One region of the Bacillus sp. CGMCC 1.16607 genome, then DNA from elsewhere that is predicted to be linked to it. Evidence: riboswitches for the same ligand, from Rfam matches in the RefSeq annotation. Region 1 holds a riboswitch; each other region holds the start of a gene.
What was found. A riboswitch is a leader RNA that binds a small molecule or an ion and turns the genes downstream of it on or off. The one in region 1 is predicted to bind cyclic di-GMP.

Region 1 (10,318 bases):
AATAATCAAGATAACCAAACATATAAGTATTGTCTTTCAAATATACCCATATCTCTGGGTCGAATTCTGGGAAATCATCATAAGGAAAATAAAAAAATCTTTCTATCTCTTTACGTTCCATTTTATATACCCCATTTATTAGAAATTTATTTAATTATTGTTTCCAATAAATGAAGCAAAACTTTAGGCATTTATGAAGCAATTAACTCGATGTAATTATGAAACTGGATGATAGATCAGTTGATTAGGTGTAGAAAAATAAATAAGATGAGAAGAATAACTCACCTTAAGTCTTTGTATATTTGTTCATTAAATTCGGTAATGTCACCTAGATCTATAGTGTCTAAATCAATATAAAGGCGTATTAAGATTAATGACTATGGAATAATAGCACCTGATTGTTGAATTAAGATATGGACCTTGGTACCGAATAGCTTTAATATTTGTTTATGATACGGTTCACCTTGTAATATATAAATGAGGTTTTTATTATATTAATTTACTAATATAAAATCTCTATCTCTCCAAAGTTTACACGTTGCTATCCTCATATCCTAAAATAGCTATATTCTGATTTTGCAGTACAAATCGATTATCCAACCATCTTAAAGTATTCAAAACATACCCTAGCGAATCTGCATTATACCTTCCTGCAATTTTTTGATACCCCAAAAGCTCATAAACCTTATTTGAATCAAAATCTACAGGATATAAGCCACTTAAAGGATTAACAAAACCATTAATAGGATTTTTCAGTTTACCATTTTCATCATATATTTCATTTAAATACTGAGCACCTTTTGTTGATATGTCTATGATGTACTTTTTATTATTAATGTTGCTGACAACTTCCACTTTGAAATTATCAAGGTAAGTAACCTCATATTGGTACTGCTCATTATATACATTAAAATTGAATATCAATTGTGCTGTATTATCCAAAAAGGAATAAATATAATGGTACATGATTCCGCCACTACCACCAGTATCAATACTTATTAAAATATCATCTACTCCATCCCCGGTAAAATCGCCCAAGAATATAGTAGGATTGTAGCCTGCATTATCACGAAACAGCACACTTTTCACCACTCCAGTTCTTCCATCTTGAACATGCAGGATGATATTTTGAGTAAAAGGACTAGATGGGGTCTTTACTCCGGTCAAATAGACATTATCAGGTACTCTATCCCCAGTTACATCACCACGTACAAACGATACAATACTTTGCTGATTAGTCAAAGAATAATGATTATACATAACATACTCCTTTTCATTCCGAATGTTATCATCATTTTCTAATAGCCTAATAGAATTATTGTGCTTATTTAATTGCATGGATAATGTAATATCTAATTGCCATCATCATAATATTTATAAGGCCAACTGAAATTACATTCAGACATTTTATCCTTCAAGGCTTTTGAGGATTAATTTTCATTCATTATTAATCATTAAGGAGGGGGAAAATGAAAAAATTCAGTTCTTTTCTGGTACGGTTACGATGATTCAAGATCATTTAATAAGTTCTGGAGAGGGAAAAGTTTTAAATTAATGTCCCTTTTAAGAGAGGATGGTACAATAGTAAATTTCATTATTAGTCCAACAATCTATTTTCTAGATCATGGAATGGTTTCAATTGGAGACCGAGTAACTGGTTTTTATGATGTTAATGTACCTGTACTCTTATAAAATCATTGTAATTTGTTAGTCACTTTTAGAAGAATTAAGGGGCGTAAAGCCTCTTTCTTATTGATAGTTGAAAATTATCATTACTGTTTCGTATTTACTCTAAACTATTATCAAAAACCACTTGTGCCACATGCGATCGTTTTCAAAACATTCAAGTCTGTTTGCTTCCCAGATCCTGCAGCTAGTGTTCCCCTAAATCCCCGTGGTGAATCACCAATGTTTTCCCGTCCTTACAGACTATGACGAGTTAGCTCCAAAAGAGTCTGTACGAATAATTCCTTAAAAATTGGGACATAGGTCCAATCATTATATACAATAGGGTGTACTCTAAAGGGACAAAATTGAAAACCTCCACACAAAACGGAGGTTTTATACCACTATTCAACAGCGCATAAAAATACCATCTGTTTTTCTTGAAGCTTTAAAAAGGGGTCTAAAATAAAAGATCAATCACAAGCTCAATAAATTTTATTCCAATTCACCTTGGATTTTACCCCAGTTTTTAACTCTTTAAAGTTATCAACATACTATATTGGGTAATTATCTAATAAGGGAGTGAATATATATGGCATTTTTTCCACCTCAAGGTTCAACGAGACAACAACCACAATCTCCTCCACCGCCATACGTTCCACCAAAACCGTTTCCTTCACACTATTTAGTCGATTGTTTAAATAACTACACCTATGTTTGGCTAGTAAATGGGGAGGGATTCTGGTTTTATCCTACGTACCTCCAATATGGCGAAGTTGCAGGATATAGGTGGAATGGTACATTTTGGACGTTCTATGGTTTTGATGAAAGATTAATTGAAACGGTTGCCTGTTATCCAATCCCTACTTTGTACTAAAAACAAAAACTCCTAGTGGAAATTAACCCACAAGGCTCTTTTACCCTTTTAAGTTAGCTTTAGAAATATCCGGGCAGAGGCATGATTTTAGCAGTTGTTGCCCTGGTGATAACAATTTTTACACCACTGAAAAAAAACTATGCCACTTGAAAAGCAGAAGATCTGAAATAATAATACTTGACGAATCTGACTTAAAGGGAACTATTCCTTAATGCTAACTTTGAGTTAAACGATTTGAATAATCACTAAAAATATTTCGGCCAGCCAACATTTTACATAGGTTAAAATGTTGGCTTTTTATTTATAGCAAAATCTTTTAAAAAAATCATTCAAATAAATCATTCAAATAAATGTTTGACCATAAGAAAGTTTCTACATATACTAATAATCAAATAAGTATTTGAATAAGTGATGGTGAAAGAATTGAAGCATGATGATGTTTGTGAAATAACCTGTTTTGACGAAGAGAAAGTAAATAGAGTCAAAGAAACAGTTTTCCAACTCAATACTTTGGCTGTATCGCAAATATTTAAAGCATTAGCCGATGATACTAGGGTAAAGATTGCTTTTGCTTTAAATGAGGAAGATGAATTATGTGTGTGTGATGTGGCTAATATTGTAGGCTGTACGACAGCTACCGCGTCTCATCATTTACGATTGCTCCGTAATTTAGGGTTAGCAAAATATCGAAAAGAAGGCAAATTAGTTTTTTATTCATTGGATGACGATCATGTTAAACAATTGATACAAATTGCCTTTATGCATCAACAGGAGGGGAAAGCAAATGGATAAGGCGTTAGAGCAATCACAGGCAAAAACGGTTTACCGAATTCAAGGATTCTCATGAGCTGGCTGTGCCACTAAGTTCGAAAAGAACGTAAAACACCTGGATGGTGTTTCAGATGCTAGTGTCAATTTTGGGGCTTCCAAACTTACCGTATATGGGGATACAACCATTGAAGAACTTGAAAAAGCAGGCGCTTTTGAAAAATTGAAAGTGATACCTGAAAAACAACGATTTGAAGAAGTGAAAGAACCATTTTGGAAGAAGCATTCAACTGTTATTGCATCTCTAGTTTTCTTACTAATGGGGTGGGTATCAGGAGAATTAAACGGTGAGGAGAGTATGACATCGGTTATCGCTTATACAGCTTCCATTATCATTGGTGGTTATCGTTTGTTTGGAACAGGACTTAAAAATTTAGTCCGTTTACAGTTTGATATGAGAACATTAATGACAATTGCTATTATAGGAGCTGCATTTATCGGGGAATGGGGAGAAGGCGCAACGGTTGTGATTTTGTTCGCCATCAGTGAAGCACTTGAATCCTATTCAATGGATAAGGCACGACAATCCATACGTTCCTTGATGGATATTGCACCAAAAGAAGCCTTGATTCGGAGAGGTAATCAAGAATTGATGGTTGAGGTCGATGATATCCGTATTGGAGACATCATGGTTGTTAAGCCAGGCCAAAAAATTGCGATGGATGGAACCATAGTAAAAGGCCTTTCGTCCGTCAATCAAGCCGCCATCACAGGTGAATCAGTTCCGGTTTCCAAAACAGTGGATGATGAAGTTTTTGCGGGAACTTTAAATGAGGAAGGGATTCTCGAAGTTAAGGTAACCAAACATGTGGACGATACCACAATTGCCAAGATTATTCATTTAGTTGAGGAAGCTCAAGCAGAACGAGCGCCTTCTCAAGCATTTGTTGATCGTTTTGCTAAATACTACACACCGATTATTATCTTAATTGCAATAGGAGTTGCCATTTTTCCGCCGCTGCTATTTGATGCCGATTGGAGTAAGTGGATTTATCAAGGATTAGCTGTGCTAGTGGTAGGGTGTCCATGTGCTTTGGTCATCTCCACTCCTGTATCAATTGTGACGGCAATTGGAAATGCTGCGAGAAATGGTGTTTTGATTAAGGGTGGAATTCATTTAGAAGAAATGGGAGCGCTAAAAGCGATTGCTTTTGATAAAACAGGCACCTTAACAAAAGGTGAACCAGTGGTTACAGACTATTTACCGCAACCAAATACAAACTCAAATGAGATTCTAACCATCATTGCGGCTTTAGAAAATGGATCGGGACACCCATTGGCTTCAGCGATTATGAAAAAAGCGGAGCAAGATAATTTACCTTATAAAAGCATTGCCATTGAAGACTTCTCTTCCATAACCGGAAAGGGGATTAAAGGAAACGTAAATGGTGAAACGTACTATGTAGGTAGTCCGAATTTGTTTGACGAAATCGTACCGAACGGCATTCCTAACAACTTAAAAGGCATAATTATAGAGCTTCAAAACCAAGGAAAAACGGTAATGGTTGCCGGTACTTCAAAAGAAGTCGTTGCATTACTGGCGGTGGCTGACGAGTTAAGAGAAAACAGTAAGGACGTTATTCAAAAACTCCACTCACTTGGTGTTCAAAAAACGATTATGCTAACAGGGGATAATTCCGGAACGGCAAATGCCATTGGTAAACAAGTTGGTGTTTCAGATATTCAAGCAGAATTACTGCCACAAGATAAATTAGCCTTTATCAAGGAATTAAGAAATAAATACGACCGAGTAGGAATGGTCGGTGATGGCGTGAATGATGCACCAGCCTTAGCGGCTTCTACGGTCGGAATTGCTATGGGTGGCGCTGGAACAGATACGGCATTAGAAACAGCTGATATTGCTTTAATGGCAGACGATCTAGGAAAACTGCCGTTTACCTTAAAACTAAGTAGAAGAGCATTAAACATTATTAAACAAAATATTACTTTTTCATTAGGAATTAAGCTTGTCGCCTTATTATTAGTAGTACCTGGATGGTTAACATTGTGGATTGCTATTTTTGCAGATATGGGTGCTACTCTTATTGTTACGTTAAACAGCTTACGACTTCTCCGAGTAAAAGATAAATAAGATGGGCTTCCCTTTATTGGGAAGCTTTTTTAAGGGAGAGAGTAAGTGAATAATGGCTGGAATCCAGATCATTTATAAATGCTGGTCACCGGTTTATGTTGTATCGAAAAATTACTGGTATCCAAATGGAGGGAAAGATTTGAAGCAACTATTATACATAATCATATTAATCATTACATTAACTGGACCAACAATGGTTAATGCCCATACTGAAATCAAGTCTTCCTTTCCTCAAGAGGGACAAATTATTGATAGTAATTTGGTGGAAATCAGCCTTCAGTTTGAAGGCGAAATTGAGGAACTAAGCACGATGGAATTGCTGAAAGGTGAAATTAAAATCCCACTTGATCAGGTGAAAGTACAAGAAACTCAAATGATTGGCACACTATCACAACCATTAGACAATGGCTCTTATACAGTAAAATGGAGAATAGCAGGGGAAGACGGACATGCGATAGAAGGTATTATTCCATTTATAGTACAAAAAGAATCAAACAATGTTGAAACGCAAAATCCACCTACTAATGATGAATCAGCTGAACAGCAAGATGATAAGACTACCGATTCACAAAATAATAGCGGTCAAAATAAATCAAACAACATGGTGGGAACCATTAGCATAGTAGTTTTTGTTTTGATCTTCATTGTGGGTATCCGATCGCTTTTTAGAAGGAAGAGTTAATATGAATTTCTTAATACCTATTGCAGAACTCGGTAATTACCTTATGTTTTCATTTTTAGTAGGACACGTAGCCTTACAATTCGTATCACAAGAGAATAAACCTAAAATCTATCTACCCAAACCTGCTTTACTCCTGTCCACACTTGGCGTTATTATATTTTCTCTTGGACCTGTGATACAGGTGATATTTTATTTTAAAGATAGTGTAGGGTTAAATTTAGCGACACATTCTGTTCTTACCGATTTTCAAGTAGGACGAGCTTGGATATTTATCGGTTTTATGGCAACCTTTTTGTGGATGACCCTTTATGTTGAAGGATCTAAATATTTACAAGCATTATTGTTATTTCTTATGATTTTAGCTATAGGATACTCTAGCCATGTGGCATCATTGTCCTTTTTAACTGGAACAATTACTCATACAATTCATTTTCTAGTAGTTACATTATGGACGGGGATATTAATCCATGTGGCCTGGTTTGCAAAAGAGCAGCCCCTCTGGTCTAAGTTTCTAAAATGGTTTACCCCATTAGCAAGTATATGCTTAATCGTTATCTTAGTTAGTGGACTATTCCTAATGTTTTTTGTGGTGGAACCGGAGGATTATGTTAAAGCATGGGTACTACCTTATGGGCAGATGTTACTTTTAAAACACATTTCTATTATACCTGTTTTAGTTTTTGCTTTTATAAATGGAGTTTTAGCCAAAAGGTCTTTATCAAATTTATCTTTTAATCCTCTTCCTTGGATTAAGACCGAGAGTATTTTCATATTTCTTATTTTTTATGTAACTGGTATTTTGGGGACTTTATCACCTCCACATGAGGTGGAATTTACCATTAAATCAGAAGGTGCTTCTAAATTGGTAGAGTGGTTAATAGGAAAGGATATCTCGTCTATTCTTCATTTGACAATCAACCCTTCTTTCCATTCGATCATTCTGATTACCCTTTCTATCCTATTTTTGCTTTTGATTTTGGCTAGTTTTAAAAAAGTTAAGCCAATACTAGCGGTCTTATTTGGAATTAGCTATATATTAGCTTTCTATCTGGGGTTAATGAATACTTTAAATATTTAAATTGCCTGAATAGACTAAAATGAGCTGCCATAGAAATGGCGGCTCATTTTTTCGGGGAGGGAATCCTGTTGCAGTAGCTACTTGTGATTACGACGCATGGACTCGGAATTTACAGGTTGATCATTTGGATTATTTTTGAAACCTCTGTATAGGGAGCTATGTCTAAATAATGGCAAGTGAGGGAGCGTATCATTAAAGAAACTTCTATTGTAATTAATGGAAGAGTATAATTTGAAAATGTAGTGTTTGAGCAAGTGGTAACAGGAAGATTGGATGTATTTTTACATTGGAGAGGAATAAAATTATGGAGAAAATCTTGATGAGCGACACTAGAATAAATAATATGATGGTTGATCCTAATTACAATGAACCGTTTGTAAATCTTGCTATCTTTGACCCTAGTATTAAAATAGACCCAACTCTTGAACAGAGGAGTCGTTATTTTTCTTGTGTTCGCTTATCGATTGCAACTAAGCTTTCCTTAGCAAAAAAGTTACTTCCGGAAGGTCTGTCTTTTCTCCTTAAAGAGGGATACAGGCCTTTACATGTTCAAGAAATGGCTATTGAAAATTCAATGAATCGAATTAAAGAGACTTCCAACATACAGGAAATAAACGCTATAAGGGCTGAAGCCTCAAAATATGTGGCTCCACCCGAAGTGGCACCTCACCCAACGGGGGCTGCCGTGGATATAACCCTTATAGATTCTTATGGGAGAGAACTTGATCTTGGTACACCATTTGATGCTATTCCTCATGAAACAGATTATGCGACCTATTTTGACGCTGAAAATATAAGTTTAGAAGCAAAGAAGAATAGAAAGATACTTGCAGAAGCCTTGGTAGCGGTTGGTTTTGTTAATTATTTTACGGAATGGTGGCATTGGTCATATGGTGATAAGTATTGGGCAGTAATGACTGATGCTAAAAACGCGCTTTACTTACCTGTATCAGAGAATGAACTAAAGAAATTATTAAAGAAGTAGACTATACATACTTATGATTCATTTTAAAAGGAGACTTCTGGAACAATAAGAAATGATAATCTAAAAAAATACACAAAAATAATCGAAAGGTTAAGTGAGAGGTTTATATGACATTAAATGCTTTTTATTTGGGATAGTATCTATTGTTCTAACATTAATTGTGACCGGTGAAAGTGAATTGATTATTACCAATTTTCTCCTGGGCTTAATAGCAGGAGAGCTAACGAGTAAAGGAAAAAGAAAAAAATAAAATGATCTGCATAGCGTTGAAGCTAACTAGATAGGCGGTGTAATTATTTGGAAGAGCTAGTAACGGAAATAATACAAACTATTTCAGGAATGGCTGACAAAGAAAAGCGTTTTATAGTAGGGATTGATGGATTAAGCCGATCAGGAAAAACTACATTAGTAAATCATATTAGAAAGATGGAAGAGCAAGAGGGTAAATTAACTGTATTGGTGTTTCATCTAGATGATTATATTGTTGAACAAAATAAAAGATACAATACATCCTATGAAGAATGGTATGAGTACTACTACTTACAATGGGATATTAACAGCTTAAAAGAATCCCTTTTTCAAAAATTAAAAGTTTCAGAACAGGTAACTCTCCAACTTTATGAAGCATCGCATGATACTCATAGTACCCACACTATCAGTTTACCAGAAAATTGCCTAATTATTGTTGAGGGTGTATTTCTTCAGAGAAAGGAATGGAGAGATTATTTTGATTTTGTCATTTACTTGGATTGTCCAAGGGAGATTAGATTTAAACGAGAAAGTGAAAATACCCAAAAAAATATTGAAAAGTTTCAAAATAGATACTGGAAAGCAGAAGACTTTTACCTAGATACTGTTTTTCCAAAGGCACAAGCTAATATGGTTTTAAAATCTTAATAGCTTTATCTAAAATGTGTTAGTCCTTTTGTCTGTAAATTAAGAAAATATTTCTAATTCGACAAAAAAATGTAATTAATTTATAATGCAATAGTAATATATTAGTGTGAGATTAGAACTATTTAAAAAAATTGAAAAAGGCAAACTTATCGAAAGGTAAGGACGCAAAGCTACGAGTCTAAAATCCTCTTGGATAATGATAGTCGGGTTGCCAAGTATAATAACAATCGATTATCTGGCTATCCTTATCTACATAGGGGATAGCTTTTATTTTTTAAAATTCCCAGAAAAACCGTGCAAGGTCGACAATGAAGTATAGCAGACTATAGGAAAAAAGGAGATCAGAGATGATAGTTGTAGATAAAAAGAAATATAAAATGGCCATTAATGAATCTGCGAAGGAAGTACATGTACAGGTGCATGGATTAATGAGAGCTGAGGATGCAGAAGGTTATATGATAGATTTACAGGAAACAATTAATAAAGTATCAAGAAAAGATTATACGTTTGTTGTCGATGCGACTCACCAAACACCAGTCCCGTCGAAAGTAGTACCGCAATTAGAGCAAACGATGCAATTTTATTCTAGCTTAGGTTTCAAGGATATCCTTGCAGTAAAACCTTCATCTAAAATTGCTCAAGTGCAAGTTAGAAATGCACTTGAAAGAATTGATTTCCCAGGTACATTTGTCGATCGTGTCCCTCATTCGATATAACGCTAGGTCCCAAAACATTAAAAGGGGCTTTTATTTTGAAATTTGAAAGGAAGTTCAATAAGTGCAAACAACACTAGAATTGTATACATATGAAATTATAACGAAGGAACAAACAGCTTTAATTCAGGAAGCAGCTGAGTGTCTAGCTCGTTCATTTGTTGGAATGGATGTTTCAGGAAAATGGGTTCAGGAACCGATGGTAGGTCAATTAAACATAGGTTATGAAGATTTCTATAAGTTTACCAAGGATTATTTAGAATCTACAGTAGAGCAGGGATATTGCGCAGTCGCTCAGGACTGTAATAAAAAAGTTGTTGGTGTTCTTGCTGGAGATACAAATGCACCAGAGATTATCGGAGAAGATATATTTGAAGGTTCTTTTTATGATATGAATGTCATTCTGCGTGTACTGGAGGATGTGGATAAACGTTTCATGGAAGATTATAAAAAACGAAACGGAAAAGACATCCAAGATGGAGAGTTATTACACTTATTCAT
Region 2 (10,318 bases), on a different contig from region 1:
TTTATCAACTTCCCCAGCAATTACCGCATTGGCAAAAGCCTCTGTTTTCTTCGCAAATTCATCAATTTCATTGATTGCGTAGGTACGGTAATCTGTTGAAACTTGGCTTAAATCCACTTGTTCACTTTTTACATTTTCATTTTCTTCTTTTTTCGGTTCAGAAGAATCTTGATCTTTCGCCGTGCACCCAAACAATAGACTGCTAGATAATAATAAAATAAATGGGACTTTATATTTTTTCATAAACATGAACGCTCCTAATTTACGATTGATTTCCATTCTCAATTATAATGAGTTTGAAAATCATTATCAATAGATTATTTGTGAATATATTAAGAAAAGACACCTAGCAAATACTCTAGGTGCCTTTTAAAGTGACTTATTAATTTTTTCCAGTTACATCATAACGCACTAAACGTGGCGGTTCGACCAGCATTCCTTCGGTAGCTATCTTGAATGCTTGGTAATGTTCTGTCTTAAAATGATATTCAAGTGCAGCAGTATCCTTCCACTCCTCCACCATCACAAATGTATTTGGTTCAATTGTATCTTCATAAAGATGATAACTGTTGCAACCAGCCTCCGCTTTAGAACCCTTCATTACTTCCTTAGCATGCTGTAGATACTCTTCTCGTCTAGCAGGATCCACTTTAATATACGCATGTAGTACGAGCATGTTGATTTCCTCCTTTTGCTTGTCCATATTCCATCAAACCTATCATACGTCTTTTTATGACCTTTTCCAAATAATTGTTATGAATAAACCCGAATCGATTTGATAGAGGTCATGATCGATGCAATGACACCTACGATCGTTACGATAATTAACGAATAGAGCATTTTTTCATCTTTTAATATTAAAACCGCCGTTAAAATGATTAGTGCATCTATACATAAAATCACAATACCTACATTGATGGATAGCCATTTCGATATTATGAGAGCAAGCAAATCTACTCCACCTGGACTCGCGTGTATTCGAAGCATCATTCCAACGCCTGTACCAATAAATAGCCCTCCAAGAACAACATTTGCTAATAAAGGTAGATGATTAAACCCGCTAATCGGGAATAGCAAATTAATTCCAATTGCCGAAATCAATGTCCCTACTAACCCTTTAAAAAAATAATTTAAATCGTATTTGATTGCAATGAAATAAATTGGTAAGTTAAGACAGACAAAGGTGATTGCCAGTTGGAAACCGAACGTATAATTAGCCAGTAAACTAATTCCCCATATTCCCCCGTTAACTAAACGAGAAGGTAATACAAAACCATTGACACCTAACCCAATGAGAAAACTCGCGACAATAATTGTTAATAAAGTTCTTAGCAATTGAATACCCCTTTAAAAAGTATTTTACTATTATCTATATGATAGAAAAGAGGCTTAATTCACAGAAAAAGCGCAAGCTCCTTGATCAGCCCCGATAAAGAAGACTGGTCGATTGGCGAGGTAACGAAGCCAGAGACCTAGTCGCACTTATGCAAACCGTTCTTTGGTTTGCCAAGCAAATGCTTCGCAGGCCGGAAAGTCGTTCTTTGACTTTTTGGCTGGCGAACATTTGACCTCGAGGTCGACAAGGGCTCGGGCGTCCTGTCGCATTGTCGACACTAGTACATCCTGAACGTCGGGGCTAGGACGCTTGCGCTGGACAATTTTCTAAGTCCGAAAATGTTATACTTTCTTATTTTTTAAGAAGAAAAAAAGCAATTGGCCAATTAAAACCAACTGCTTTTGATTGTTTACTAAATTATGCTTTCATCCCAGTGTAAATTAAAATCGCGTCTCTTAAAAAGAGAGCCGTTCCTGGCTGATTTTTATCGTAATATGCTGTAAATCTTTCATCATCCACATACATTTGTCCAAGACCTGCATGCGCTTCTTTACTATATTCACTCCAGTAGTAGCATAACCATTGCTTGTGTAAATCAGCTGCTTTTTGTGCTAATTCCCCTGCAGGGTCTCCAGTAGCAAAAGCCTGCGCCAACGTAACTTGCACCTGCTCCGCTAATTTTGTCACTTCATCATGTTCTTCTTGGCCCATGTTCATGACTTTAGCATTTGATTTATCAATCGTATCATCACCATATTTTTCGCGAATTTCTTTCCCATATTTTTTCTCATTATCCTCAATCATTTTTTTCTTAAATCCTTCAAACTTTTCTTTATTTGACATATGAATTCTCCCTTCCGTTAAGGCGATCGTTTTATCTACATTTCTTATTAACAAATCTAATTGCTCTCTTTTTTCAAGGAGTTTCTCACGATGTTCTTTCAGCGCTGAAGCTCCATCAAAGGAAGGGGCAGTGACGATATCCTTTATACTATCTAAGCTAACTCCTAATTCTCGATAGAAAAGGATTTGCTGTAGGCGATCCACTTCCGCTTGCCCATAGATTCGATAACCAGACGAATTAATTCTTGCCGGCTTAAGAATTCCAATCTCGTCATAGTATCGTAATGTCCTTGTGCTTACTCCCGCTATACTTCCAAGCTTTTGCACTGTATATTCCATGTGATCATCTCCTCATAAAGCAACGATACACCTTTACGCAACGTCAATGTCAACAAATATTTAAAAATTATATTTTAAATCCAGCAGTAAGTTCTTTTAATTTTTTTGCCATATCCGATAACTGCTCTGTCGTACTTTCGATTCCTGTCATTGTTTTAAGCTGTTTATCAATGCTCTCGCTAATATTTTCTGTGCCTGCCGCCATTTCATTTGAAGTTAATGCAAGATTCGAAATAGCGAATTCGATATTTTTTGTAGACAATGCCTGCTTTTTGTTAGCCGTATCGATTTGTTCAATTTCACGTACAATGTGTAATATATGTTCATTTATATTCTGGATATTAGCAGTTACCTCTGAAGATTTATGTACCCCATTAGAAACTTTTTCTTCTACTAATTGAACTGATTTTACAGCAGAAATAGATTTTAACTGATTTTCCTTCACAAGTTCTGATATTTCAAGTGCCGCTCGGTTACTTTCATCCGCAAGCTTTCTAATTTCATCCGCTACCACACTGAAACCTTTTCCAGACTCACCTGCACGAGCAGCTTCAATGGCCGCATTTAATGCCAACAGATTGGTTTGTGCTGATATTCCCGTTATTATCTTGATGATATCTACAATTTTGTTGGATGACTGATTGAGTTCATTCATGAGATTTGAAACGTCTTTTGAAGAATAAGCAATCTCTGTTATGAATGAAACCACTTCAGAAATTTTGTCAGCACCCTCCATTGCTGCTTCCTGAACCTTTTTAGTATTTTCCGTTGTTTGCCTTGTTGCCATTGAGGTTTCATCTGAAAAGAGTGCTGCTTCCCCTAGGATTGATGTTGTTTCCTCTGTTACAGTTGCTCCCTGTGAAGTACCGAAGGCTATTTCCGCCACCATTTTCGATATTCCTTCAAGTGATTTAGTTGTAATAATTGTTGCTTCATTCAATTGTACACTTGAAGTTGAAATGGTTTCCGACGAACTAGCTACTTCCTTTATGATGGATTGGAGCTTGTCTACAAATAAGTCAAAACATTGACTCAGCTCCCCAATCTCATCCTTACTATCATAACCAATCCGTTTTGTCAGATCGCCATTACTTTCAGATATTTCCTTTAATTTAGTAGAGACCTTTTTCGTTGGTATAACGATGGATCTTGAAATAATAATAGACAAAATAAAAGTACTTATCGCCCCTATTATTAAAAGAGAGATGATCACGATCATTGTTATGCGATATGCAGCTTTACTGTCTTGATATGTATTCTTTGCGTCATTAATATGTTTATCAATAATTTTATCTAAAGCAGAGATAGCCCCTTTTCTCGTTTTATCTAAATTAACCAAACCCTCAGGAGGACCACTGGGAACCATGCTGCCGCCAACCTCTTGATCATTTGCAGGCATTCCTTGAATTTTGCCTGTCCCATTTTTCTCAATAAAAGTATCAAAGGCAGTGAAAAATTCCTTAAGACTCACTTGAAAATTTTCATAATCCTGATTGCCCTTATATTCTAATATCTGATTATTTACTGAAGATATATGGGTATTGATATCCTCTTGTATCGTTTTTTTCAGCTCATCATCATTACCAGCATCCATTATGGAATTCGCCTGGGACCGAATATACTCAATTTCGGATTTTATTGACTCAAGTTTGACAATTGGAACAAGCATTCTATCATTTAAATTTTGGATACTCGCATTAATATTTGATAGTTGATTTATCGAGGTCACACCAATGATAACCAGAAAGAGGAAAAAGCAAATGGTCAATATACTTATTTTTTGACCAAATTTTAGATTTCGAAATATACTCATTTGTAAACATCCTTCCAATTAAATTTATATAGCATTACATTATTTCAAGGATATGTAAAAATCTCACTCTACAGCCAATAATTATAAGTGTAAATTGTTTCTAAAAAGAGACAAAAAAATGAATAAAGTATGAATAAAGTCCTAAAAAAAAATGCCAGATTATTCAAAAAGACTTTAGTCCTTATGAATAACCTGACATTCTATATTAAATAAAAAACATCTCATCATTAAATAGATATAAAAAATTCTTCGTTTTCTCAGCTCTAATAAATCGATTTCTTCCTTGCTTTTTTGCTACGTATAAAGCATCATCAACTGCTTTTTTTAATGAATCTACTGTTTTTCCGTGATTTGGGAAAACAGCAACACCAGAACTGACTGATACGATGATTGAGTGTTCTAATATGATAAGTGGATTTTGTTTGTAATACTCCATCAAATTATCATAAAGATTCTCCATCTCGTTTTCTAATGGAGATTTCATGATAATCATAAACTCATCTCCCGCGTAGCGGTAACCCTCAATGTTCTCCCCACAAACACTCTTGATTCCATCTGCCAATATCTTTAAATATCTATCGCCGATATCATGACCGAAATTATCATTTACCTTTTTTAAATGATCTGAATCTATCATGATAAGGGTGATTTCTTGATTATTATCATTAATCATTTTTGATAAATCATCATGGAAAGCTCGGTGATTTTTTAACCCCGTTAATTCATCTGTTTGAGACATGACAAAGATCCTTCTGTATAGTCTGGCCGTTTCGATTGAATTGATCACCTGAGTCCCAATGATTTGCAGTAATTCTTCATGCTCTTTTCGATAGGCAAAATCCGAATAGCTTTGAGCAGAAATCACTCCTCTGACATGATCATCAATAATGACAGGTACAAACAGACATGATCTAGTGATACCATCTGATCCATATAGAGCATTATATTCTTCTGATTGAGCTAACTGTTTCTGATGGACAATTTCCCTTGATAAAATCGCCTGGGTGGTATAATTATCACCTAATTCACGTATAATTGGTGGATAGTATTCCCCTTTATCCATAACAAACGTGAAATCTATCAATGACTCAGCTTCATTATAAAAAGCAATAAAAAAAGATTCCGTGTTCATAACTTGAGAGACCATTTCATACGCTTTTTCAAGAAGTATATCCTCGTCCAATGTTTTACTACAAATTTGAGCAAAATCATGTAAAATTTTATAATGCTTATTCAACCAGCTCATATTTTCCATCTGATCATTTATTAATTCTAATTGAAGTAAGACGGAATCTACTATTTCTTTTTCTTCCCTATCTCCAATATGTTTTTCAAATTCTTCAAGAGTTTCTTTTGAAAGAATATTTTTTTGAACTCCAATATTTTTAAGCAAATGATTAATTAACGATAAAATCTCCTTATTTCCCATATTTAACACTTCCATAAAGGTATTTACACAAACTACAGACTTACTATATTAAAAAACAAATACAAATGACAAGAAAAAAATAAAAAAAAATAGATAAGTCGTTAACCGATTCATCTATTACCAAAAAGCAGGAATTTTCGGTAACTGGCTGGCATTATCATTCGACTTAGCCCCTTTAGTTTTGCGTCCTCATTTTTCAATGAGTTTGCCTTTTCTAAACGTACGCTATTTAATTATTCAGCATAATCCATAAATATCCACTACCTTAAATATATAGTGCTTACTAACCATAGTCAATGGCTAATGGTTAGGCAATCTTCGACAAAATATGGAAATAATTAGGCGCAATAATATAGACAAACTACATGAATTTAGTATGAAAGTTTGTCCACTCTTGAACATATAGTTTAACAAAGGGGGAATGGATTTGAATACATCTCTGTCAACTTATAAATTAATTCGATATACAGTAGCTTATGTTTTTATCATTTCGGGCTTGATGAAGCTAATTAGCGTTGAATTAGGAAACTACTTTATCAATTTAGGCCTGCCTTTTCCACTTTATCTGAAGTATGGGGTAGCTACGGTAGAAATGATTTGCGGTTTATTCCTAATAGTGAACAAACACGTTAAACAGACGACGATTCCGTTAATAGCAATTATGATAGCAGCGATTATATTAACAAAAGTTCCAATACTACATACTGGCTTTATGGCATTTGCTTTTAATGCTAGATTAGACATTATTATGTTAGTTCTACTATTCATTCTTTACACACGTAATCATCATTAATAATGAACTAAAAGGTAGGCACTACTTAATTGAAGTTGCCTACCTTTTTCACTAATTTATCTATTTACGATAAGGCTTTGATTTGCTTTCGATGTTCTTACTTCTATAGTAAGTGCTCCTTTATTAATAACTGCTTTTAATAAGAAAGGCGCCCCTGTCGTATTCTGAAATCGAAAATCAAGTCCTCCATAGGATACAGTGGCATCTCTTCCTTTTGGCACATACCCGACATTCACTGAGTGGTGATGTTTTTCTACATAAGCTACACCGAGTTTATCTACAGCATTAAATAATGTAGAGGATGTTTGGCAAATTCCACCACCAATCCCTTCGACCAATTTCCCATTCACCGCTTCCATTGCTTTTTGATACCCATGTGCCTCATCACTAGGACCAACTGTCGTATTGAAGGAAAAAATGTCGCCAACTCCAACAATGACATTATTGATCGCATGTGCTGATAACTCGATATTTTTCGTTCTTCCCGCTACACTACTATTAAAATACGTCGTAAACGAGGCGATTGCCACTTCTCCCAAATTAGAAACCTCTTCGGGCTTATATCCACTTTCAGTAACATAAAGAGGTAATTCAACCGTTCCACCTTTTAAAGACGCATTTATCACCTTTTCCACTAACTCCGATTCCTCAAGTATGATACGTGGACTTCCTTTTATCACCTGACCATTTTCATCTAATTTGTCTGGAATCATTCTTTGGTCATAGCCGTTGATTGTTTCTGTTCCTCTTGCAATCGTTTTGACCCAACCTTCAATTTCCTTTTTATAATTTTCGTTATCCGTTCCAAATCCTAACTCTAACGGATTAATAGTTTTGATAACTTGTTTCGTGTTAGGATCTACCACTTCAACTAAAATGACCTCTTCTTCGTTTTTTTCCTCCAATGGCTTTTCCTTATCTTTATCCAACGCTTCTTTCTTCTCTAATTCAATTTGTTTCTGTAATTCAACTATTTTTTTCTCTAATTCCTTTTCCCTCGTTGTTTTTTCTGAACATCCAGCTAATCCTATCAAACTAGCAGTCAAAATCATCGATGTTACCCATGTAATCTTCCCCATTGATCTCCCAACTTTTCCTTTTTTTGTCCTAAGTCATAGGCTGTCAGTCACATTCCCCATTGTATTCACACCTCTATGTCCATATTCCTTAAGACAAACTCATTTGGAAAAAAATTCAGAAGCGCCTTGATCAGCCCCGACAAGCAAATGCCGACCCAAAGAGGAGGTTTGCTCTTTAACTTCATCTTTGGGGCGCCATTTGATCTCGAGGTCGACAATAGCACGACGTCCTGTCGCATTGTCGACACTTGTACATCCTATACTTCGGGGCTAGGCGCTGGAGCTAGATTACGAAAAACTCCTTCAGAGTTAACCACAACTTATAAACTATATTTCTAAGCTCACCACAAATTAAACATTTGCCATATGGAAATCTGATTTTATAATAATGTTAGAATTAAACTCCGAGATTCCTAGTTTTTAAATAAGGCACTTTTCATAAATTTTGTTTTTCTTGAACAAGTAGAATGGTTGATTTCCACTGCAGGTTGCTCGCTTTCCGCGGGGCGGGCGGTGAGCCTCCTCGGAGTGTACGCTCCTGCGGGGTCTCACCTGTCCCGCTGCTCCCGCAGGAGTCTCGCACCTTCCGTTCCAATCAATCTCTATATCAACAGTTTGCGTTTCCAAAGTTTTAAAACAACAATCTTTGCGAAAAGAGACTTAAATAAAATTAGGTTAGGAAGGAATAGATATGATTTTACAAGAAAAGGTGCAGACTCTCCCTTCATCCCCTGGTGTTTATTTAATGAAAGATTCCGTCGGCGGAGTTATTTATGTAGGTAAGGCAAAAAATCTTAAAAGACGAGTTCAATCATATTTTCGAGACTCAAAGGGGCATTCTCCAAAAATAAAAAAGCTAGTAAAACATTTGAAGGATTTTGATTACATTCTGACCGATACAGAATTTGAAGCTTTTTTGCTGGAATGTCACTTAATAAAAGAAATCAAACCAATCTACAATCGAAAAATGAAAAATCCTGGGTCATTTGTCTATATTAAGATTCACCAGACAAAAAGGAGCCCCAAGATTGAAATAACCAATTGGTTCATGGAGGATGACGATCATTTTTATTTCGGTCCCTATACAAGTAGAAGTACTGTGGAAAAAGCAATCCAAGGTATTAAAGAATGTTTTCAATTACTTTGCTCGAATCCCGCAAACAGCGGGTCTGCCTGTTTAAACTATTCCTTAGGATTGTGCAATGGAATTTGCCTTGGTGGTTCTGCGGTAGAAGAATATAACCGCATCATTGAAAAAGTCATTTCCTTACTTAATGGTACCGACATGGGCCTTATTAATGAAATGCAGCAAAAGATGCATAATGCTTCGCTTCATTTTGATTTTGAATCAGCAGCCAAGTATAGAGATCATATAGATGCAGTAGCCTTCTTACTAAAAAAAGAAAAAGTGATTGAATTCACAGAGCAGAACAAAAATATAGCCATCATCGAATCATTGACTCCATCAACTATCAAGCTTTTTCTTATTAAGAGGACAGAAATTCTTTTTACTGAAAAGTATGTTCTTAATGACTTTCAATTAGGGGATTTAAGATCAATAATAAAGGAAAAAATATTGATGTATTTTAAAATGAAGGATAGAACATTTGTTGAAGTGGACAGAAATGAAATCGATGAAGCTCAGATTATATATAGTTATCTAACTAGCAAGCATTGCAACTATTTTGTTATCCAAGATAACTGTTTAGAAAATGAGAACAATGCCAAACTAGGTGAAGAAATAACCCAGTTACTTGAAATTCAATACACAAAAAAACACTCAGGTTGAGTGTTCTTTTGTGTTACATATGATTACGAGATCGATTTGTTTTCTCCCATCTCTTTCTCTAATTGAGCAACTCTTGCATCAATCGTACTGCGGTAATAAGAATGATTTACTTGGTGTTCTAAACGATCCAGATAACCTTCAATTTCTTGGAAACGAGAAATTGATGAATCGGAATAAGTATTGGATTTCAAAACTTGGTCCATACGGTGGTTCGCTCTTGTTACATTTTCACGTCCCATTAATTCTAACCGACGTATATTCATATCTTTCAGTTTGTGTTTCATTTTTTCATATTTTCTTTCTAATTCCCCGAGCTGCCCGATTACTTGTTTTAGGGACTCATTTAAGCGTTCGGCACGTCCAGCATATTGCTCTAACTCAGCTACTGCAAATTGATAAAGCTCCGTTTCCCCTGCCTTGGCTGCAATTTCAGCTTGATGTTTTCTTTTCTCCACCATTTCCTCGGCTTCTTTCACTTCCCTAATAAATCCTTCTTTTAATGCGTGTTGACGCTCCACTAGCTTACCTACTTTTTCTGTTTCTTGCTCGCATTGGCGAAGATATTGATTAAGTAGAAGTATCGGATTTTTGCTTTCTGTTTTATCAAGTGCCCCATTTAAATCTGCAGCTATAGTATCCTTTAATCTTATAAATAAGTTTGTCATGTCATTTCTCTCCTTTAATTTTAATAATTTTTCAAGTCATTCCATTGTTTTTCAAAATTAACAAATGGATCTGTTTCTTCTTTTACTACTGCATATTTCTTCCCATTCCATTTTTTATATACTAGGTAGAGTATATAAGCAGCTACTAAGCCGATGATTGCAGGAACATTATGAATGCTTGCCATAAGAACGAAGAAACCGATGATTCCTATGCCAATTTTTCCACCTGTTG
Region 3 (10,318 bases), on a different contig from region 1:
AGATCAAACCTTCTATGTGGATGAAAATAATTTATATATTTACTTCGCTCCTTATGAAATTGCTCCGTACGCAGCTGGATTTCCAACTTTTAAAATTCCTTTTAGTGCGATTGACGAGATACTGTACAAAGAAGCTGCGTTTTGGTGTGCTTTTCATTAATAATGATTAGGGTGGCCACTTTTTTAAAGCCGCCCATTTTTAATTCGTATAATAAACAGGCTAATTGAGAAGCTATTTATGATTGGATTTTTAAATATAAAGGAGTTTTTTTATGGAAAAGGAAATCTCTTATGGAGATGACTACAGGTTCATCCCAGCAACATCGATTGGAAGTGGGATTGGAATTGCAGTTTTGCCTGACCTATATTGTCATACGATTCAAATTGTGAATATTTGTCTCGTGGGAAAGCCAGAGTCTAATGACTTAGTATTAATTGATGCAGGGATGCCAGGTTCGGCTGATGAAATTATCTCAGCAGTAGAGGAACGCTTTGGAGAAGGTAGTCGTCCGAAAGCTATTTTACTAACACATGGTCATTTTGATCATGTTGGGGCAATTATTGAATTGGTCGAAAAATGGGATATTCCAGTCTATGCCCATGAGTTAGAACTTCCCTATCTTACTGGGAAAAAAAGATACCCTGAACCAGATCCAACGGTAGAAGGTGGAATGATAGCAAAAATGTCCCCCATGTTTCCTAATGATCCAATCAACTTAGGAAGCCATATTGAGAAGCTTCCGTCAGATGGCAGTGTGCCACATTTGGAAGGCTTTCGCTGGATTCATACACCTGGCCACTCTCTTGGACATGTATCGTTTTTTAGAGATGAGGATCGCACATTAATTGTAGGAGATGCCTTTGTCACAGTTAAACAAGAATATTTATTTAAAGTTTTAACGCAGGAACAGGAAATAAGCGGTCCTCCAAAGTATTTTACACCCGACTGGGATGCAGCTTGGGAATCAGTAAGGAAATTAGAGGATCTAAAACCTTCTGTCGCAATAACGGGTCATGGTCTTCCGATGACAGGAGAATTGCTTTCGGACAGTTTGCATAAGCTAGTTGCCGAATTTGATCGGATTGCGATTCCAGAGTATGGTCGGTATGTGAATAAGGATGTTCATTAAAGGGGGAGCATTTATGCTGCCCCTTTAACGTGCTCTCAAAACCTGTCGAAGAAAAATTGTGTTAGAGGTATGTCTAACCATAATAAAGGGGTTCAGAGAACAGGAGAAACATAGGTGTATGAAATAATAAAACCACTGGACAGGAACTTGATAAAGGATATCTGAGTACTGCCGCCGAAAAGGTATATTATGATATTAAATAATCACGGAAAGCTATCATTTAAGCATGGGCATTGATTGTGGGAGGAATGGTCGATTGATAAATTCAAACTTACATATTGAAACGGAAAGGCTAATCATTCGTCCATTTGAAAAAGAAGACTACTTTAATTGGTATACGCAGTTTGATCAAAGACTACCATCTCAATACAAATATGATGACGGACATAGGGGCATGTCATCCTGTACAGAGGAGTGGTTTACAAAATGGATTGAAGGATTCAAGGCTTCAGCTGAAAAGGACGAAATGTACAATTTGGGAGTTTTTCGAAAAGAGGATGGAGTGAATGTTGGAAAAGTAGAACTCATAAAGATTCTTAGAATGGATTACCAGTGGGCTATGATGGGCTATTCCATCCATAATCAATTTTGGAAAAAGGGGTACGGTTCTGAAAGTGTATTAGCCGCAACGGAAACGTTTTTCACAGAATTAGATTTTCATAGAATTGAACTACATATAAATGTCGATAATCAACCGTCCATTCGACTTGCCGAAAAAGCAGGATTCCTGTTTGAGTGCGTAAGAAAGGAATTTTCACTGGAGAACGATCAATGGACAGACTTTTTAATTTATTATAAAAATAGAAAATGAACATTTTTTTAAGAGTAGAATTTAAAAGGAGAAAAAACATGAGTTCAGGAAATATAGCCTTATCATACTCAAAATCAAAAGGAATTGCTTTAGTTCTCACTGGTGCAGCTTTGTGGGGGATATCTGGAACTGTTGCTCAATTCCTTTTTCACAAACAGGGGTTTAGTCCTGAATGGTTAGTTGTCATCCGATTATTACTTTCAGGTATCCTATTATTAGGATTGGCTAGTTCAACAGAGAAGCAAAAAGTTTGGGGAATATGGAAAAATAAACGAGATGTATGCGGTCTACTATTATTTAGCATTTTAGGTTTGTTAGCCGTTCAATATACTTACTTTGCTGCGATTGAAAGTTCAAATGCAGCAACTGCAACAGTTATACAGTACTTGGCACCTGTGTTAATTTCATGTTATTTGGCAGTAAAATTTAAAAGAATACCATCTTCTAAAGAACTTTTAGCTGTACTGTTAGCCATTTTAGGTACTTATCTCCTTGTTACACGAGGAAATATTCAAAGTTTATCCATCTCAGGATGGGCTTTATTTTGGGGACTTAGCTCCGCGGTAGCTTTAGCGTTTTATACTTTACAGCCTCATAACTTACTTGCAAAATGGGGCTCTTCAGTGGTAATAGGATGGGGGATGCTGATAGGTGGAGTTAGTTTCAGTTTTATACATCCCCCTTGGTCCTTTCAGGGTCAATGGTCTTTAAATTCCTACTTTGCTGTAGCTTTTATCGTGATTTTTGGGACACTCATTGCTTTCTATTGTTATCTTGAAAGCTTGAAGTATATAAGTGCATCCGAGGCAAGTATACTTGCAAGTATCGAACCATTATCAGCAACTCTTTTATCCGTGATTTGGTTAAAGGTAACCTTTGGCTTGGAAGAGTGGTTAGGCACACTTTGCATAATAAGTACCATTGTTATTTTGTCTTTGGCAAAAAAACAAAATGAGGTCTGAGCTATGACTTTCAAACTACAAAAAAAGGCTATCGATTGGAATTTACTATTAAAATTTAAGTTAAGGTCATAAAAACTTGCAAATATTTTTTGGAGGAATGAGAAAATGAAAAATAAGAAAACGGCTGTTCTACTGTATCCTCTTTTTAGCGAATATGAATTATCAGTTGCATTATCCATACTCATGCAGGGCAATAAAGAAATCGTGACTGTAGGAGTCGACCACCAACCTGTAAAAGGTGAATCCGGTTTAACATGTCTACCAGATATGTCTGTCGATGAAGTAAATGTAGAGGAGATTGATAGTTTACTATTGCCAGGATGCATGGATGTGGGCATATTGATTGATGAACAGAAATGGTTTGATTTTATTAAAGAGGTTACAAATGAAGACACTATTGTCGCAAGTATTTCAAGTTCTCCATTTTTACTTGCAAAAGCTGGAGTCTTAAAAGGAAAGAAATACACAGTTGGCCTACCTGAAGAGGCTTTAGCTGAATTAGGTATTTTTGAAATTGAACATTATTGTAAAGATGCTGTTGTTCAAGATGGAAACTTCATTACGGCTAGAGGTAGCGGCTTTATTCAATTTGGAAAACTTTTTGGTGAAGCATTAGGTCTTGAGTTTGATATGAATTGGTACAAACCTAGAAATAATCCCTCATTTTAGCAGGTAATATACTGACAGAAAAAGAATATTAAGATAAACGAAAGTGTTTACTTAAAAGGGGGGCTAATTGTGACATTCGATTCATTAGAGTATGCAAAAAATCTTGATCATCAAGATCCACTTCGAAAATACCAACAAGAATTCTACTTACCTGAAAAGGACCTATATTTAGACGGTAATTCACTTGGACTAATGAGTAAGCGTGCAGAAAAGGCATTGCAGGAGGTAGCTGATTCTTGGAGAGAGCTTGGAATTGATGGGTGGATGAACGGCAAGCATGCATGGTTCACTTTATCTGAAAAACTTGGAGAAATGTGTGCACCATTAGTTGGAGCAAAAGCGAACGAGGTCATCATCACCGGAAGTACAACAACGAATCTTCACCAATTAGTAGCAACCTTTTATCAACCTTCCGGAAAAAGAACAAAAATCCTTGCTGACGAATTAAATTTTCCATCCGATATTTATGCACTGCAAAGTCAAGTTCAACTGAAAGGTCTTGACCCAAAAGAACATCTCATTCAAGTGAAAAGTAGAGACGGCCGAATGATTGAAGAGCAGGACATCATTGATGCGATGACAGATGAAGTTGCTTTAATTATTCTTCCGACCGTCCTTTATCGAAGCGGTCAATTACTAGATATTGAAAAATTAACTTCCGAGGCACATGCAAGGGGAATTCTCATCGGCTTTGACGGATGCCATTCCGTAGGGGCTATTCCGCATCAATTTAGTAAATGGAATGTTGATTTTGCTTATTGGTGTACCTACAAATATTTAAACAGTGGTCCTGGTGGGATCGGCGCTTTATATGTGAATGAAAAGCATTTTGGGAAAATACCTGGTCTTACAGGTTGGTTCGGTTCTAATAAAGAAAAACAATTTGATATGGAGCATGTTTTTACCCCAGCAGATGACGCCGGTGCTTATCAAATTGGCACACCACATCTACTAAGTACAGCACCGCTTATTGGTTCATTGGAAATGTTTACTGAAGCTTCCATTGATGCGATTCGGGAAAAATCCTTAAGACAAACACGCTACCTAATGGAATTAATTCAATCGGAATTAGGAGATTTTCAGTTCACGATTGGAAATCCACGTGAAGATGACCGTCGTGGTGGTCATGTGGCATTAGAGCACCCCGAAGCCGCGCGAATTTGTAAAGCGTTAAAGGAAAATGGTGTTGTTCCTGATTACCGAAACCCTAATATTATTCGCTTAGCACCTGTTGCCTTTTATACTTCTTATGAAGACGTATGGAATGCAGTTCAAATTTTGAAGAAAATTATGCAAGAAAAGCTATATGAAAAATACGAAAATAAGCGCGAAGTCATTGCTTAGAGGGAGGCATCCTAATTGAAACTCATTGATATCTCAAGGAAGCTTGGCCATAACGTTCCAACTTGGCCGGGAGATACCCCTTTTTCATTTAAAATCAATTGGCCGATGGAAGAAAGTGGTTCTGTAAACGTTGGGAAGCTGGAGATGAGCACCCATACAGGCACTCATGTGGATGCCCCGTTTCATTTCGATAACGAGGGAAAACGAATGTATGACCTTGATATCCATTTATATGTCGGCAAGGCTCTTGTAGTCGATATGAGGAATAAAGAATGTATTGGAGCAAGCGATTTTGAGGAAATTGACTTACAAGAGGTAGAAAGGGTCTTGCTACGGACTGATTCGTGGGAGAACCCACTACAGTTTCCTGAGTCAATCCCGTTCTTAAGACCAGACCTTGCTTCTTTTTTAGGGGAAAATGGGGTCAGGCTAATTGGTGTCGACGTTCCATCAGTCGACCCGCTAGACAGTAAAGAATTAGCGGCACACCACTCCCTACACGAAAATGGAATCCATATTTTAGAATCGGTGGATTTGACTAATGTGGAGCCAGGTATATATGAATTAATCGCTCTTCCCCTACCATTAGCTGAAGGGGACGGCAGTCCTGTAAGAGCGGTACTTAGAATGCTTTAATTTGAAGGTCTAGACATTCATGCTTTGATAAGCTAGTATCATAACCGATACTAGTTTTTTCGGGTTTAAGTACATAATAAGGATATTCCTATATATAAAGGAGAAACCAATGACAGAAACTATTTCTTCATTAAAACCATTTATTCAAAACGTCTGGGAGAAATCAGCCTTTGAACAGCCGACTTCCATTCAATCACAAGCGATTCCGCTAATCAAAGAAGGCAAAGATGTAATTGCAGAATCGCCGACCGGAACAGGAAAAACATTGGCTTATTTGCTTCCAGTTCTAGATAAAATCAATCCAGACAGCCAAGGAATTCAAGCTGTTATACTAGCATCCTCACAGGAACTTGTGATGCAAATTTTGGAGCAAGTGCAAAAGTGGTCCGAGGGAAGTGGCATTCGAAATGCTTCATTTATTGGTGGAGCGAATGTAACTAGGCAGCTTGAGAAAATTAAGAAAAAACCGCAATTGATTGTTGGAACACCTGGAAGAATGTTAGAGCTTATCAAACAGAAGAAATTAAAAATGCATGAAGTTAAGACGATTGTATTAGACGAGGGAGATCAGCTTCTTGTTCCAGAGCATATCGAGACGATCAAGCAAATTATAAAGTCGACTTTAAGTGATCATCGACAGGTTGTGTTATTTTCAGCAACTTTAACGGAGCGTGCGATTCATATTGCCAAAGAATTAACCCAAAATGCTGAACTACTAAAAGTGATGAAAGACGAGACGATTAAAGCAGGCAAAGTCGAGCACATTTATTTTTTATGTGAAAACCGTGAGAAACCGATGCTATTGGAAAAAATCGGACGTCTTGAAGGAATACGTGCTCTCGCTTTTATCAATGACATTGTCGAAATCAATTTTGTCTCTGAAAAACTGAAATTCAAGGAAATTCCAGTTGGAGTGCTTCATAGCGACTTAAAGAAAGACGACCGAAAGTTGGCATTGAAAAATCTTCGAACAGGAAAAATCCAATTACTAATTGCTTCAGATGTGGCAGCAAGAGGTCTTGATATTCAAGATATTACACATGTTGTTCATGCTGATTTTGCGAAAGACATTACCCAATATATTCACCGTTCAGGACGTACTGGCCGCTTTGGAGCAGACGGAGTCGTCATTTCGCTTGTCAATGAACGAGAAGAGCGTGAATTGAAAAAATACTGCCATGAATTAAAAATACCTTTAGCCAAAAAGGTATTTTATAGCGGAAAAATCGTTGATGAACAAGAAAGAGCAGTAAAGCGCGAAACAATTAAAACAACTAAATATAAGAAAACAAAAAAATAGCACGCGGCTTGCGTGTTATTTTTTTTGGTGGAAAAGTTTGTCCAAATTGTGAAAATGGCGGATATATGACTCTAATCGTCGGATATAAGTAGAAAACAAGCGGATAAAATCGATTTTAGACGGATATAACCTGGAAGTAGTCGGATATATGAAAAACTCATCCTCTAAGACACGGAATTTATAATAAATAGACGTTTCGATTAACGTATTTATACAAATTAAAAAGGTTTTTGAGCCTTCATCAAGAATTCTTTAATAAAAGAATGTGAGAGGAGCTTTAAATAAATGGAAAATCCAAAATTAAAAAAATTAACAGAAGAATGGTTGCAAGAAGCGACGATTGACCAAATGCAAGAGAAAATGGAAAATGGGGATTTGACATCAAAGGAATTAGTCCTAATGTACTTAAAGCGTATTACTAGTTTTGACAAAAATGGTCCGAAGATTAATTCAGTTATTGAGGTGAATCCGGATGCATTACATATAGCTGCTGCCTTAGATGCAGAACGTAAAAGTAAGGGATCACGAGGACCACTTCACGGAATCCCTGTCCTCATTAAGGACAACATCGATACAAATGATAAGATGCATACTAGTGCAGGATCGTTAGCATTAGAAAATTCGTATGCATCAGCCGATTCTTTTGTAGCTTCACAATTACGTCGTGCTGGTGCCGTTATACTCGGAAAAACAAATATGACGGAATGGGCTAATTTTATGGCAATTGGAATGACTAGCGGCTATAGCTCAAGAGGTGGTCAGGTGCTTAACCCCTATGGTCCAGGTACATTTGATGTAGGGGGATCGAGTTCTGGATCAGGTGCTGCGATTGCCGCCAATTTTGCTGCGGTAGCAGTTGGTACAGAAACATCGGGCTCAATCTTAAGTCCAGCAAGTCAAAATTCTTTAGTTGGAATTAAGCCTACTGTAGGACTAATTAGTCGTACGGGAATTATACCGATTGCTCATACTCAAGATACGGCAGGTCCAATGGCGCGAACAGTCAAAGATGCAGCGCTTTTATTAAATGTTTTAGCTGGGGCAGATGAGCAGGATCCAATCACATTAACAAACACTGCTTTAACCCAAACTGATTTTACCGATTACCTTGACGAAGCTGGGTTAAAAGGGAAGAGAATCGGTATTGCTCGCGAAGGATTTTTTGATTATTTGAGTGAAGAAAAAAGTGAGGTTATGGAAGCTGCAATCAGGAAGCTGAAGGAACTAGGTGCTGAGGTTATTGAAGATGTCAAAATTCCATCAGTCGATAGAAAATGGAGCTACGATGTGTTAACTTATGAGTTTAAATCTGATGTTAATGCCTACTTAAATAAACTTCATCCTAGTTATCCAATACGCTCCTTAAAGGATGTAATCCAGTTTAATCTTCAAAATGAAGAAAAAATGTTAAAGTTTGGCCAAGCTATTCTACTTGAATCCGAAGCAACAAACGGAACATTAACTGAAGAAGCTTATATAAACTCTTTGGAAGATGATTTATATTACTCAACTGAACAAGGAATAGACTTCATCATGGATGAACATCAATTAGACGCTGTTGTTTTTCCGAATAATTATGGTGCTGCTATTCCAGCAAAAGCTGGTTATCCATCGATTACGGTACCAGCAGGATATACCGATAAAGGGGAGCCGGTTGGAATTACCTTCACAGGAATAGCCTATTCAGAGCCGCAGCTTTTATCGATCTCTTATTCCTTTGAACAAGGGACAAAAATGAGGAAATCACCGAAATGGTAAGGTATAACTAAGTTTTCAAGAAGCATACTACCTATGAACTTGGAAAAGTGTAAGGCGTCGAATTAACTGACGACCTTAGCAACTATCTCTAAAGGAGTTGTTTTTCATGGGTAGAACGAAAAAAGGAAATGCGAACGCCATGCGAAATAATAACGCAAAAAAGGGTCGCACGAGCTCTGAATTGGTTGAATTTAATACAGGGATGGATGATAAGCAAACGAACCGACCAAAAGGAAAAGAATAGAAATGAGGCTGCTCACTAGATTGAGCAGCCTCATTTTATTTGTGGAATTTTACCAACAGAAACTTCAAAGGAAATGATTTAAATATAAAGATTCTGGGAGTATAATCATGGTGTATAAAAAAATTCTGAAAAAGGCAAACTTGTCGAAAGGCAAGGACGCAAAGCGATGGGCCTAACCGATAAACGTATGGCTGCCACGCCGCCAGACTCCTATTAGGATGTCTTGGGCATTCTAATAAGGAGAGAACTGTGATGAATAAGTTTAAAATCCTCGTATTAAGCATGTTAATTTCTATGATAGTATATTCAATATCTTCATTTCCCACAAATTCCAAAGCTCAATTATCCGTTGGTCCGTTATCAACTTGGATATGGAATACAAAATCAATCATAACAAATTCCGACCAGATTCTTTCATTTCTAGCTGAAAATCAAACGAAAACGGTATTTTTGCAAATCAATTATAATATTAAACCCGCATCATATGAAACTTTTGTTAAAAAGGCTTCACAACATCATATTGAAGTGCACGCCCTTGAAGGAGCTCCTGATTGGATATCAGCAAAGGGTAACACATATTCCAATCGTTTTTTTGATTGGTTAAAAATGTACCAAGCACAAGCAGAACCTTCTGAAAAGTTTACGGGCATTCACTTAGATGTGGAACCATATTTATATTCTGGATGGAATTCGAACTATAAAAATACGGTGTTATCGTATCAAACCCTACTAATCAAAGCAAAGGATCTATCAAGTCAGATGGGCTTGAAGATAGGTGCAGATATCCCTTTCTGGTTTGATGAGAAGCTTTATAATAATAAATTAGGTAAAGGTAATCTTGCTGCTTGGGTTATAAAAAACATGGATTTACCAACGATTATGGCTTACCGTGATCAAGCAGATGGTCCAAATGGAATGAAAGCTATTATCCAACAGGAAGTTGAAATTGCCCAATCAATCGGTAAACGAATTACCATAGCAGTTGAAACAGCCCCATCTTCCGAGGCAGAGTACGTTTCGTTTTATGAAGAAGGACAAACAGTCATGCTAGAACAGCTTTCCAAACTTTCAAACGTAAATAACGATTTTGCCATCCATTACTTAGATAGCTGGATGAGCATGAAACCATAAAATCTTGCTTCTAGAATACGACAAAATTTCCTAGGAAATGATGCATTGTTAACAAGCTTCGACAGTAAAAAAGGGCCTCTCTGGCCCTTTTTTACTGCATTATTCACCAACTTTTTTCAATGGCTCTAAGGCTGGACCATTCAATACTTCCCCAGTATAAGAATATCTTGAGCCGTGACATGGGCAATCCCATGTTTTTTCAGCATGATTCCACTCGCATTCACAGCCAAGATGTCTGCAAGTGGTGTCTACTAAATGCAACTTACCATCTGCATCCCGATAGGCACCAGCTCTTTTACCGTCTACCATGACGACGGAGCCTTGGTCAGTTTC

Region 2: it holds a riboswitch for cyclic di-GMP, as region 1 does, so the genes downstream of both, ACFSO7_RS13400 (sensor domain-containing diguanylate cyclase) here and ACFSO7_RS01010 (hypothetical protein) in region 1, are expected to answer to the same signal.
Region 3: it holds a riboswitch for cyclic di-GMP, as region 1 does, so the genes downstream of both, ACFSO7_RS14150 (amidase) here and ACFSO7_RS01010 (hypothetical protein) in region 1, are expected to answer to the same signal.

What each region holds. Positions count from the first base shown of each region.
Region 1 covers NZ_JBHUJX010000004.1:34,684-45,001, reverse strand. Annotated here, with positions in the region: gene ACFSO7_RS01055 (hypothetical protein) at 1-121, opposite strand, end outside; gene ACFSO7_RS01050 (VCBS repeat-containing protein) at 532-1,260, opposite strand; gene ACFSO7_RS01045 (transporter) at 2,258-2,542, shown strand; gene ACFSO7_RS01040 (ArsR/SmtB family transcription factor) at 2,966-3,334, shown strand; gene ACFSO7_RS01035 (heavy metal translocating P-type ATPase) at 3,327-5,462, shown strand; gene ACFSO7_RS01030 (copper resistance CopC family protein) at 5,515-6,144, shown strand; gene ACFSO7_RS01025 (copper resistance D family protein) at 6,146-7,222, shown strand; gene ACFSO7_RS01020 (M15 family metallopeptidase) at 7,527-8,207, shown strand; gene ACFSO7_RS01015 (kinase) at 8,505-9,104, shown strand; cyclic di-GMP riboswitch class I at 9,234-9,320, shown strand; gene ACFSO7_RS01010 (hypothetical protein) at 9,452-9,820, shown strand; gene ACFSO7_RS01005 (hypothetical protein) at 9,882-10,318, shown strand, end outside.
Region 2 covers NZ_JBHUJX010000019.1:203,717-214,034, forward strand. Annotated here, with positions in the region: gene efeO (iron uptake system protein EfeO) at 1-243, opposite strand, end outside; gene ACFSO7_RS13375 (putative quinol monooxygenase) at 383-676, opposite strand; gene ACFSO7_RS13380 (YitT family protein) at 754-1,335, opposite strand; gene ACFSO7_RS13385 (MerR family transcriptional regulator) at 1,754-2,518, opposite strand; gene ACFSO7_RS13390 (methyl-accepting chemotaxis protein) at 2,586-3,173, opposite strand; partial or broken gene ACFSO7_RS13395 (MCP four helix bundle domain-containing protein) at 3,528-4,331, opposite strand; gene ACFSO7_RS13400 (sensor domain-containing diguanylate cyclase) at 4,537-5,760, opposite strand; cyclic di-GMP riboswitch class I at 5,897-5,980, opposite strand; gene ACFSO7_RS13405 (DoxX family protein) at 6,188-6,553, shown strand; gene ACFSO7_RS13410 (VanW family protein) at 6,610-7,632, opposite strand; gene ACFSO7_RS13415 (GIY-YIG nuclease family protein) at 8,324-9,421, shown strand; gene ACFSO7_RS13420 (PspA/IM30 family protein) at 9,445-10,086, opposite strand; gene ACFSO7_RS13425 (lmo0954 family membrane protein) at 10,107-10,318, opposite strand, start outside.
Region 3 covers NZ_JBHUJX010000019.1:355,275-365,592, reverse strand. Annotated here, with positions in the region: gene ACFSO7_RS14200 (WG repeat-containing protein) at 1-160, shown strand, start outside; gene ACFSO7_RS14195 (MBL fold metallo-hydrolase) at 273-1,130, shown strand; gene ACFSO7_RS14190 (GNAT family N-acetyltransferase) at 1,387-1,941, shown strand; gene ACFSO7_RS14185 (DMT family transporter) at 1,980-2,903, shown strand; gene ACFSO7_RS14180 (DJ-1/PfpI family protein) at 3,009-3,572, shown strand; gene kynU (kynureninase) at 3,642-4,916, shown strand; gene kynB (arylformamidase) at 4,932-5,552, shown strand; gene ACFSO7_RS14165 (DEAD/DEAH box helicase) at 5,662-6,852, shown strand; gene ACFSO7_RS14160 (amidase) at 7,138-8,610, shown strand; gene ACFSO7_RS14155 (hypothetical protein) at 8,717-8,854, shown strand; cyclic di-GMP riboswitch class I at 8,978-9,061, shown strand; gene ACFSO7_RS14150 (amidase) at 9,107-9,985, shown strand; gene ACFSO7_RS14145 (FAD-dependent oxidoreductase) at 10,085-10,318, opposite strand, start outside.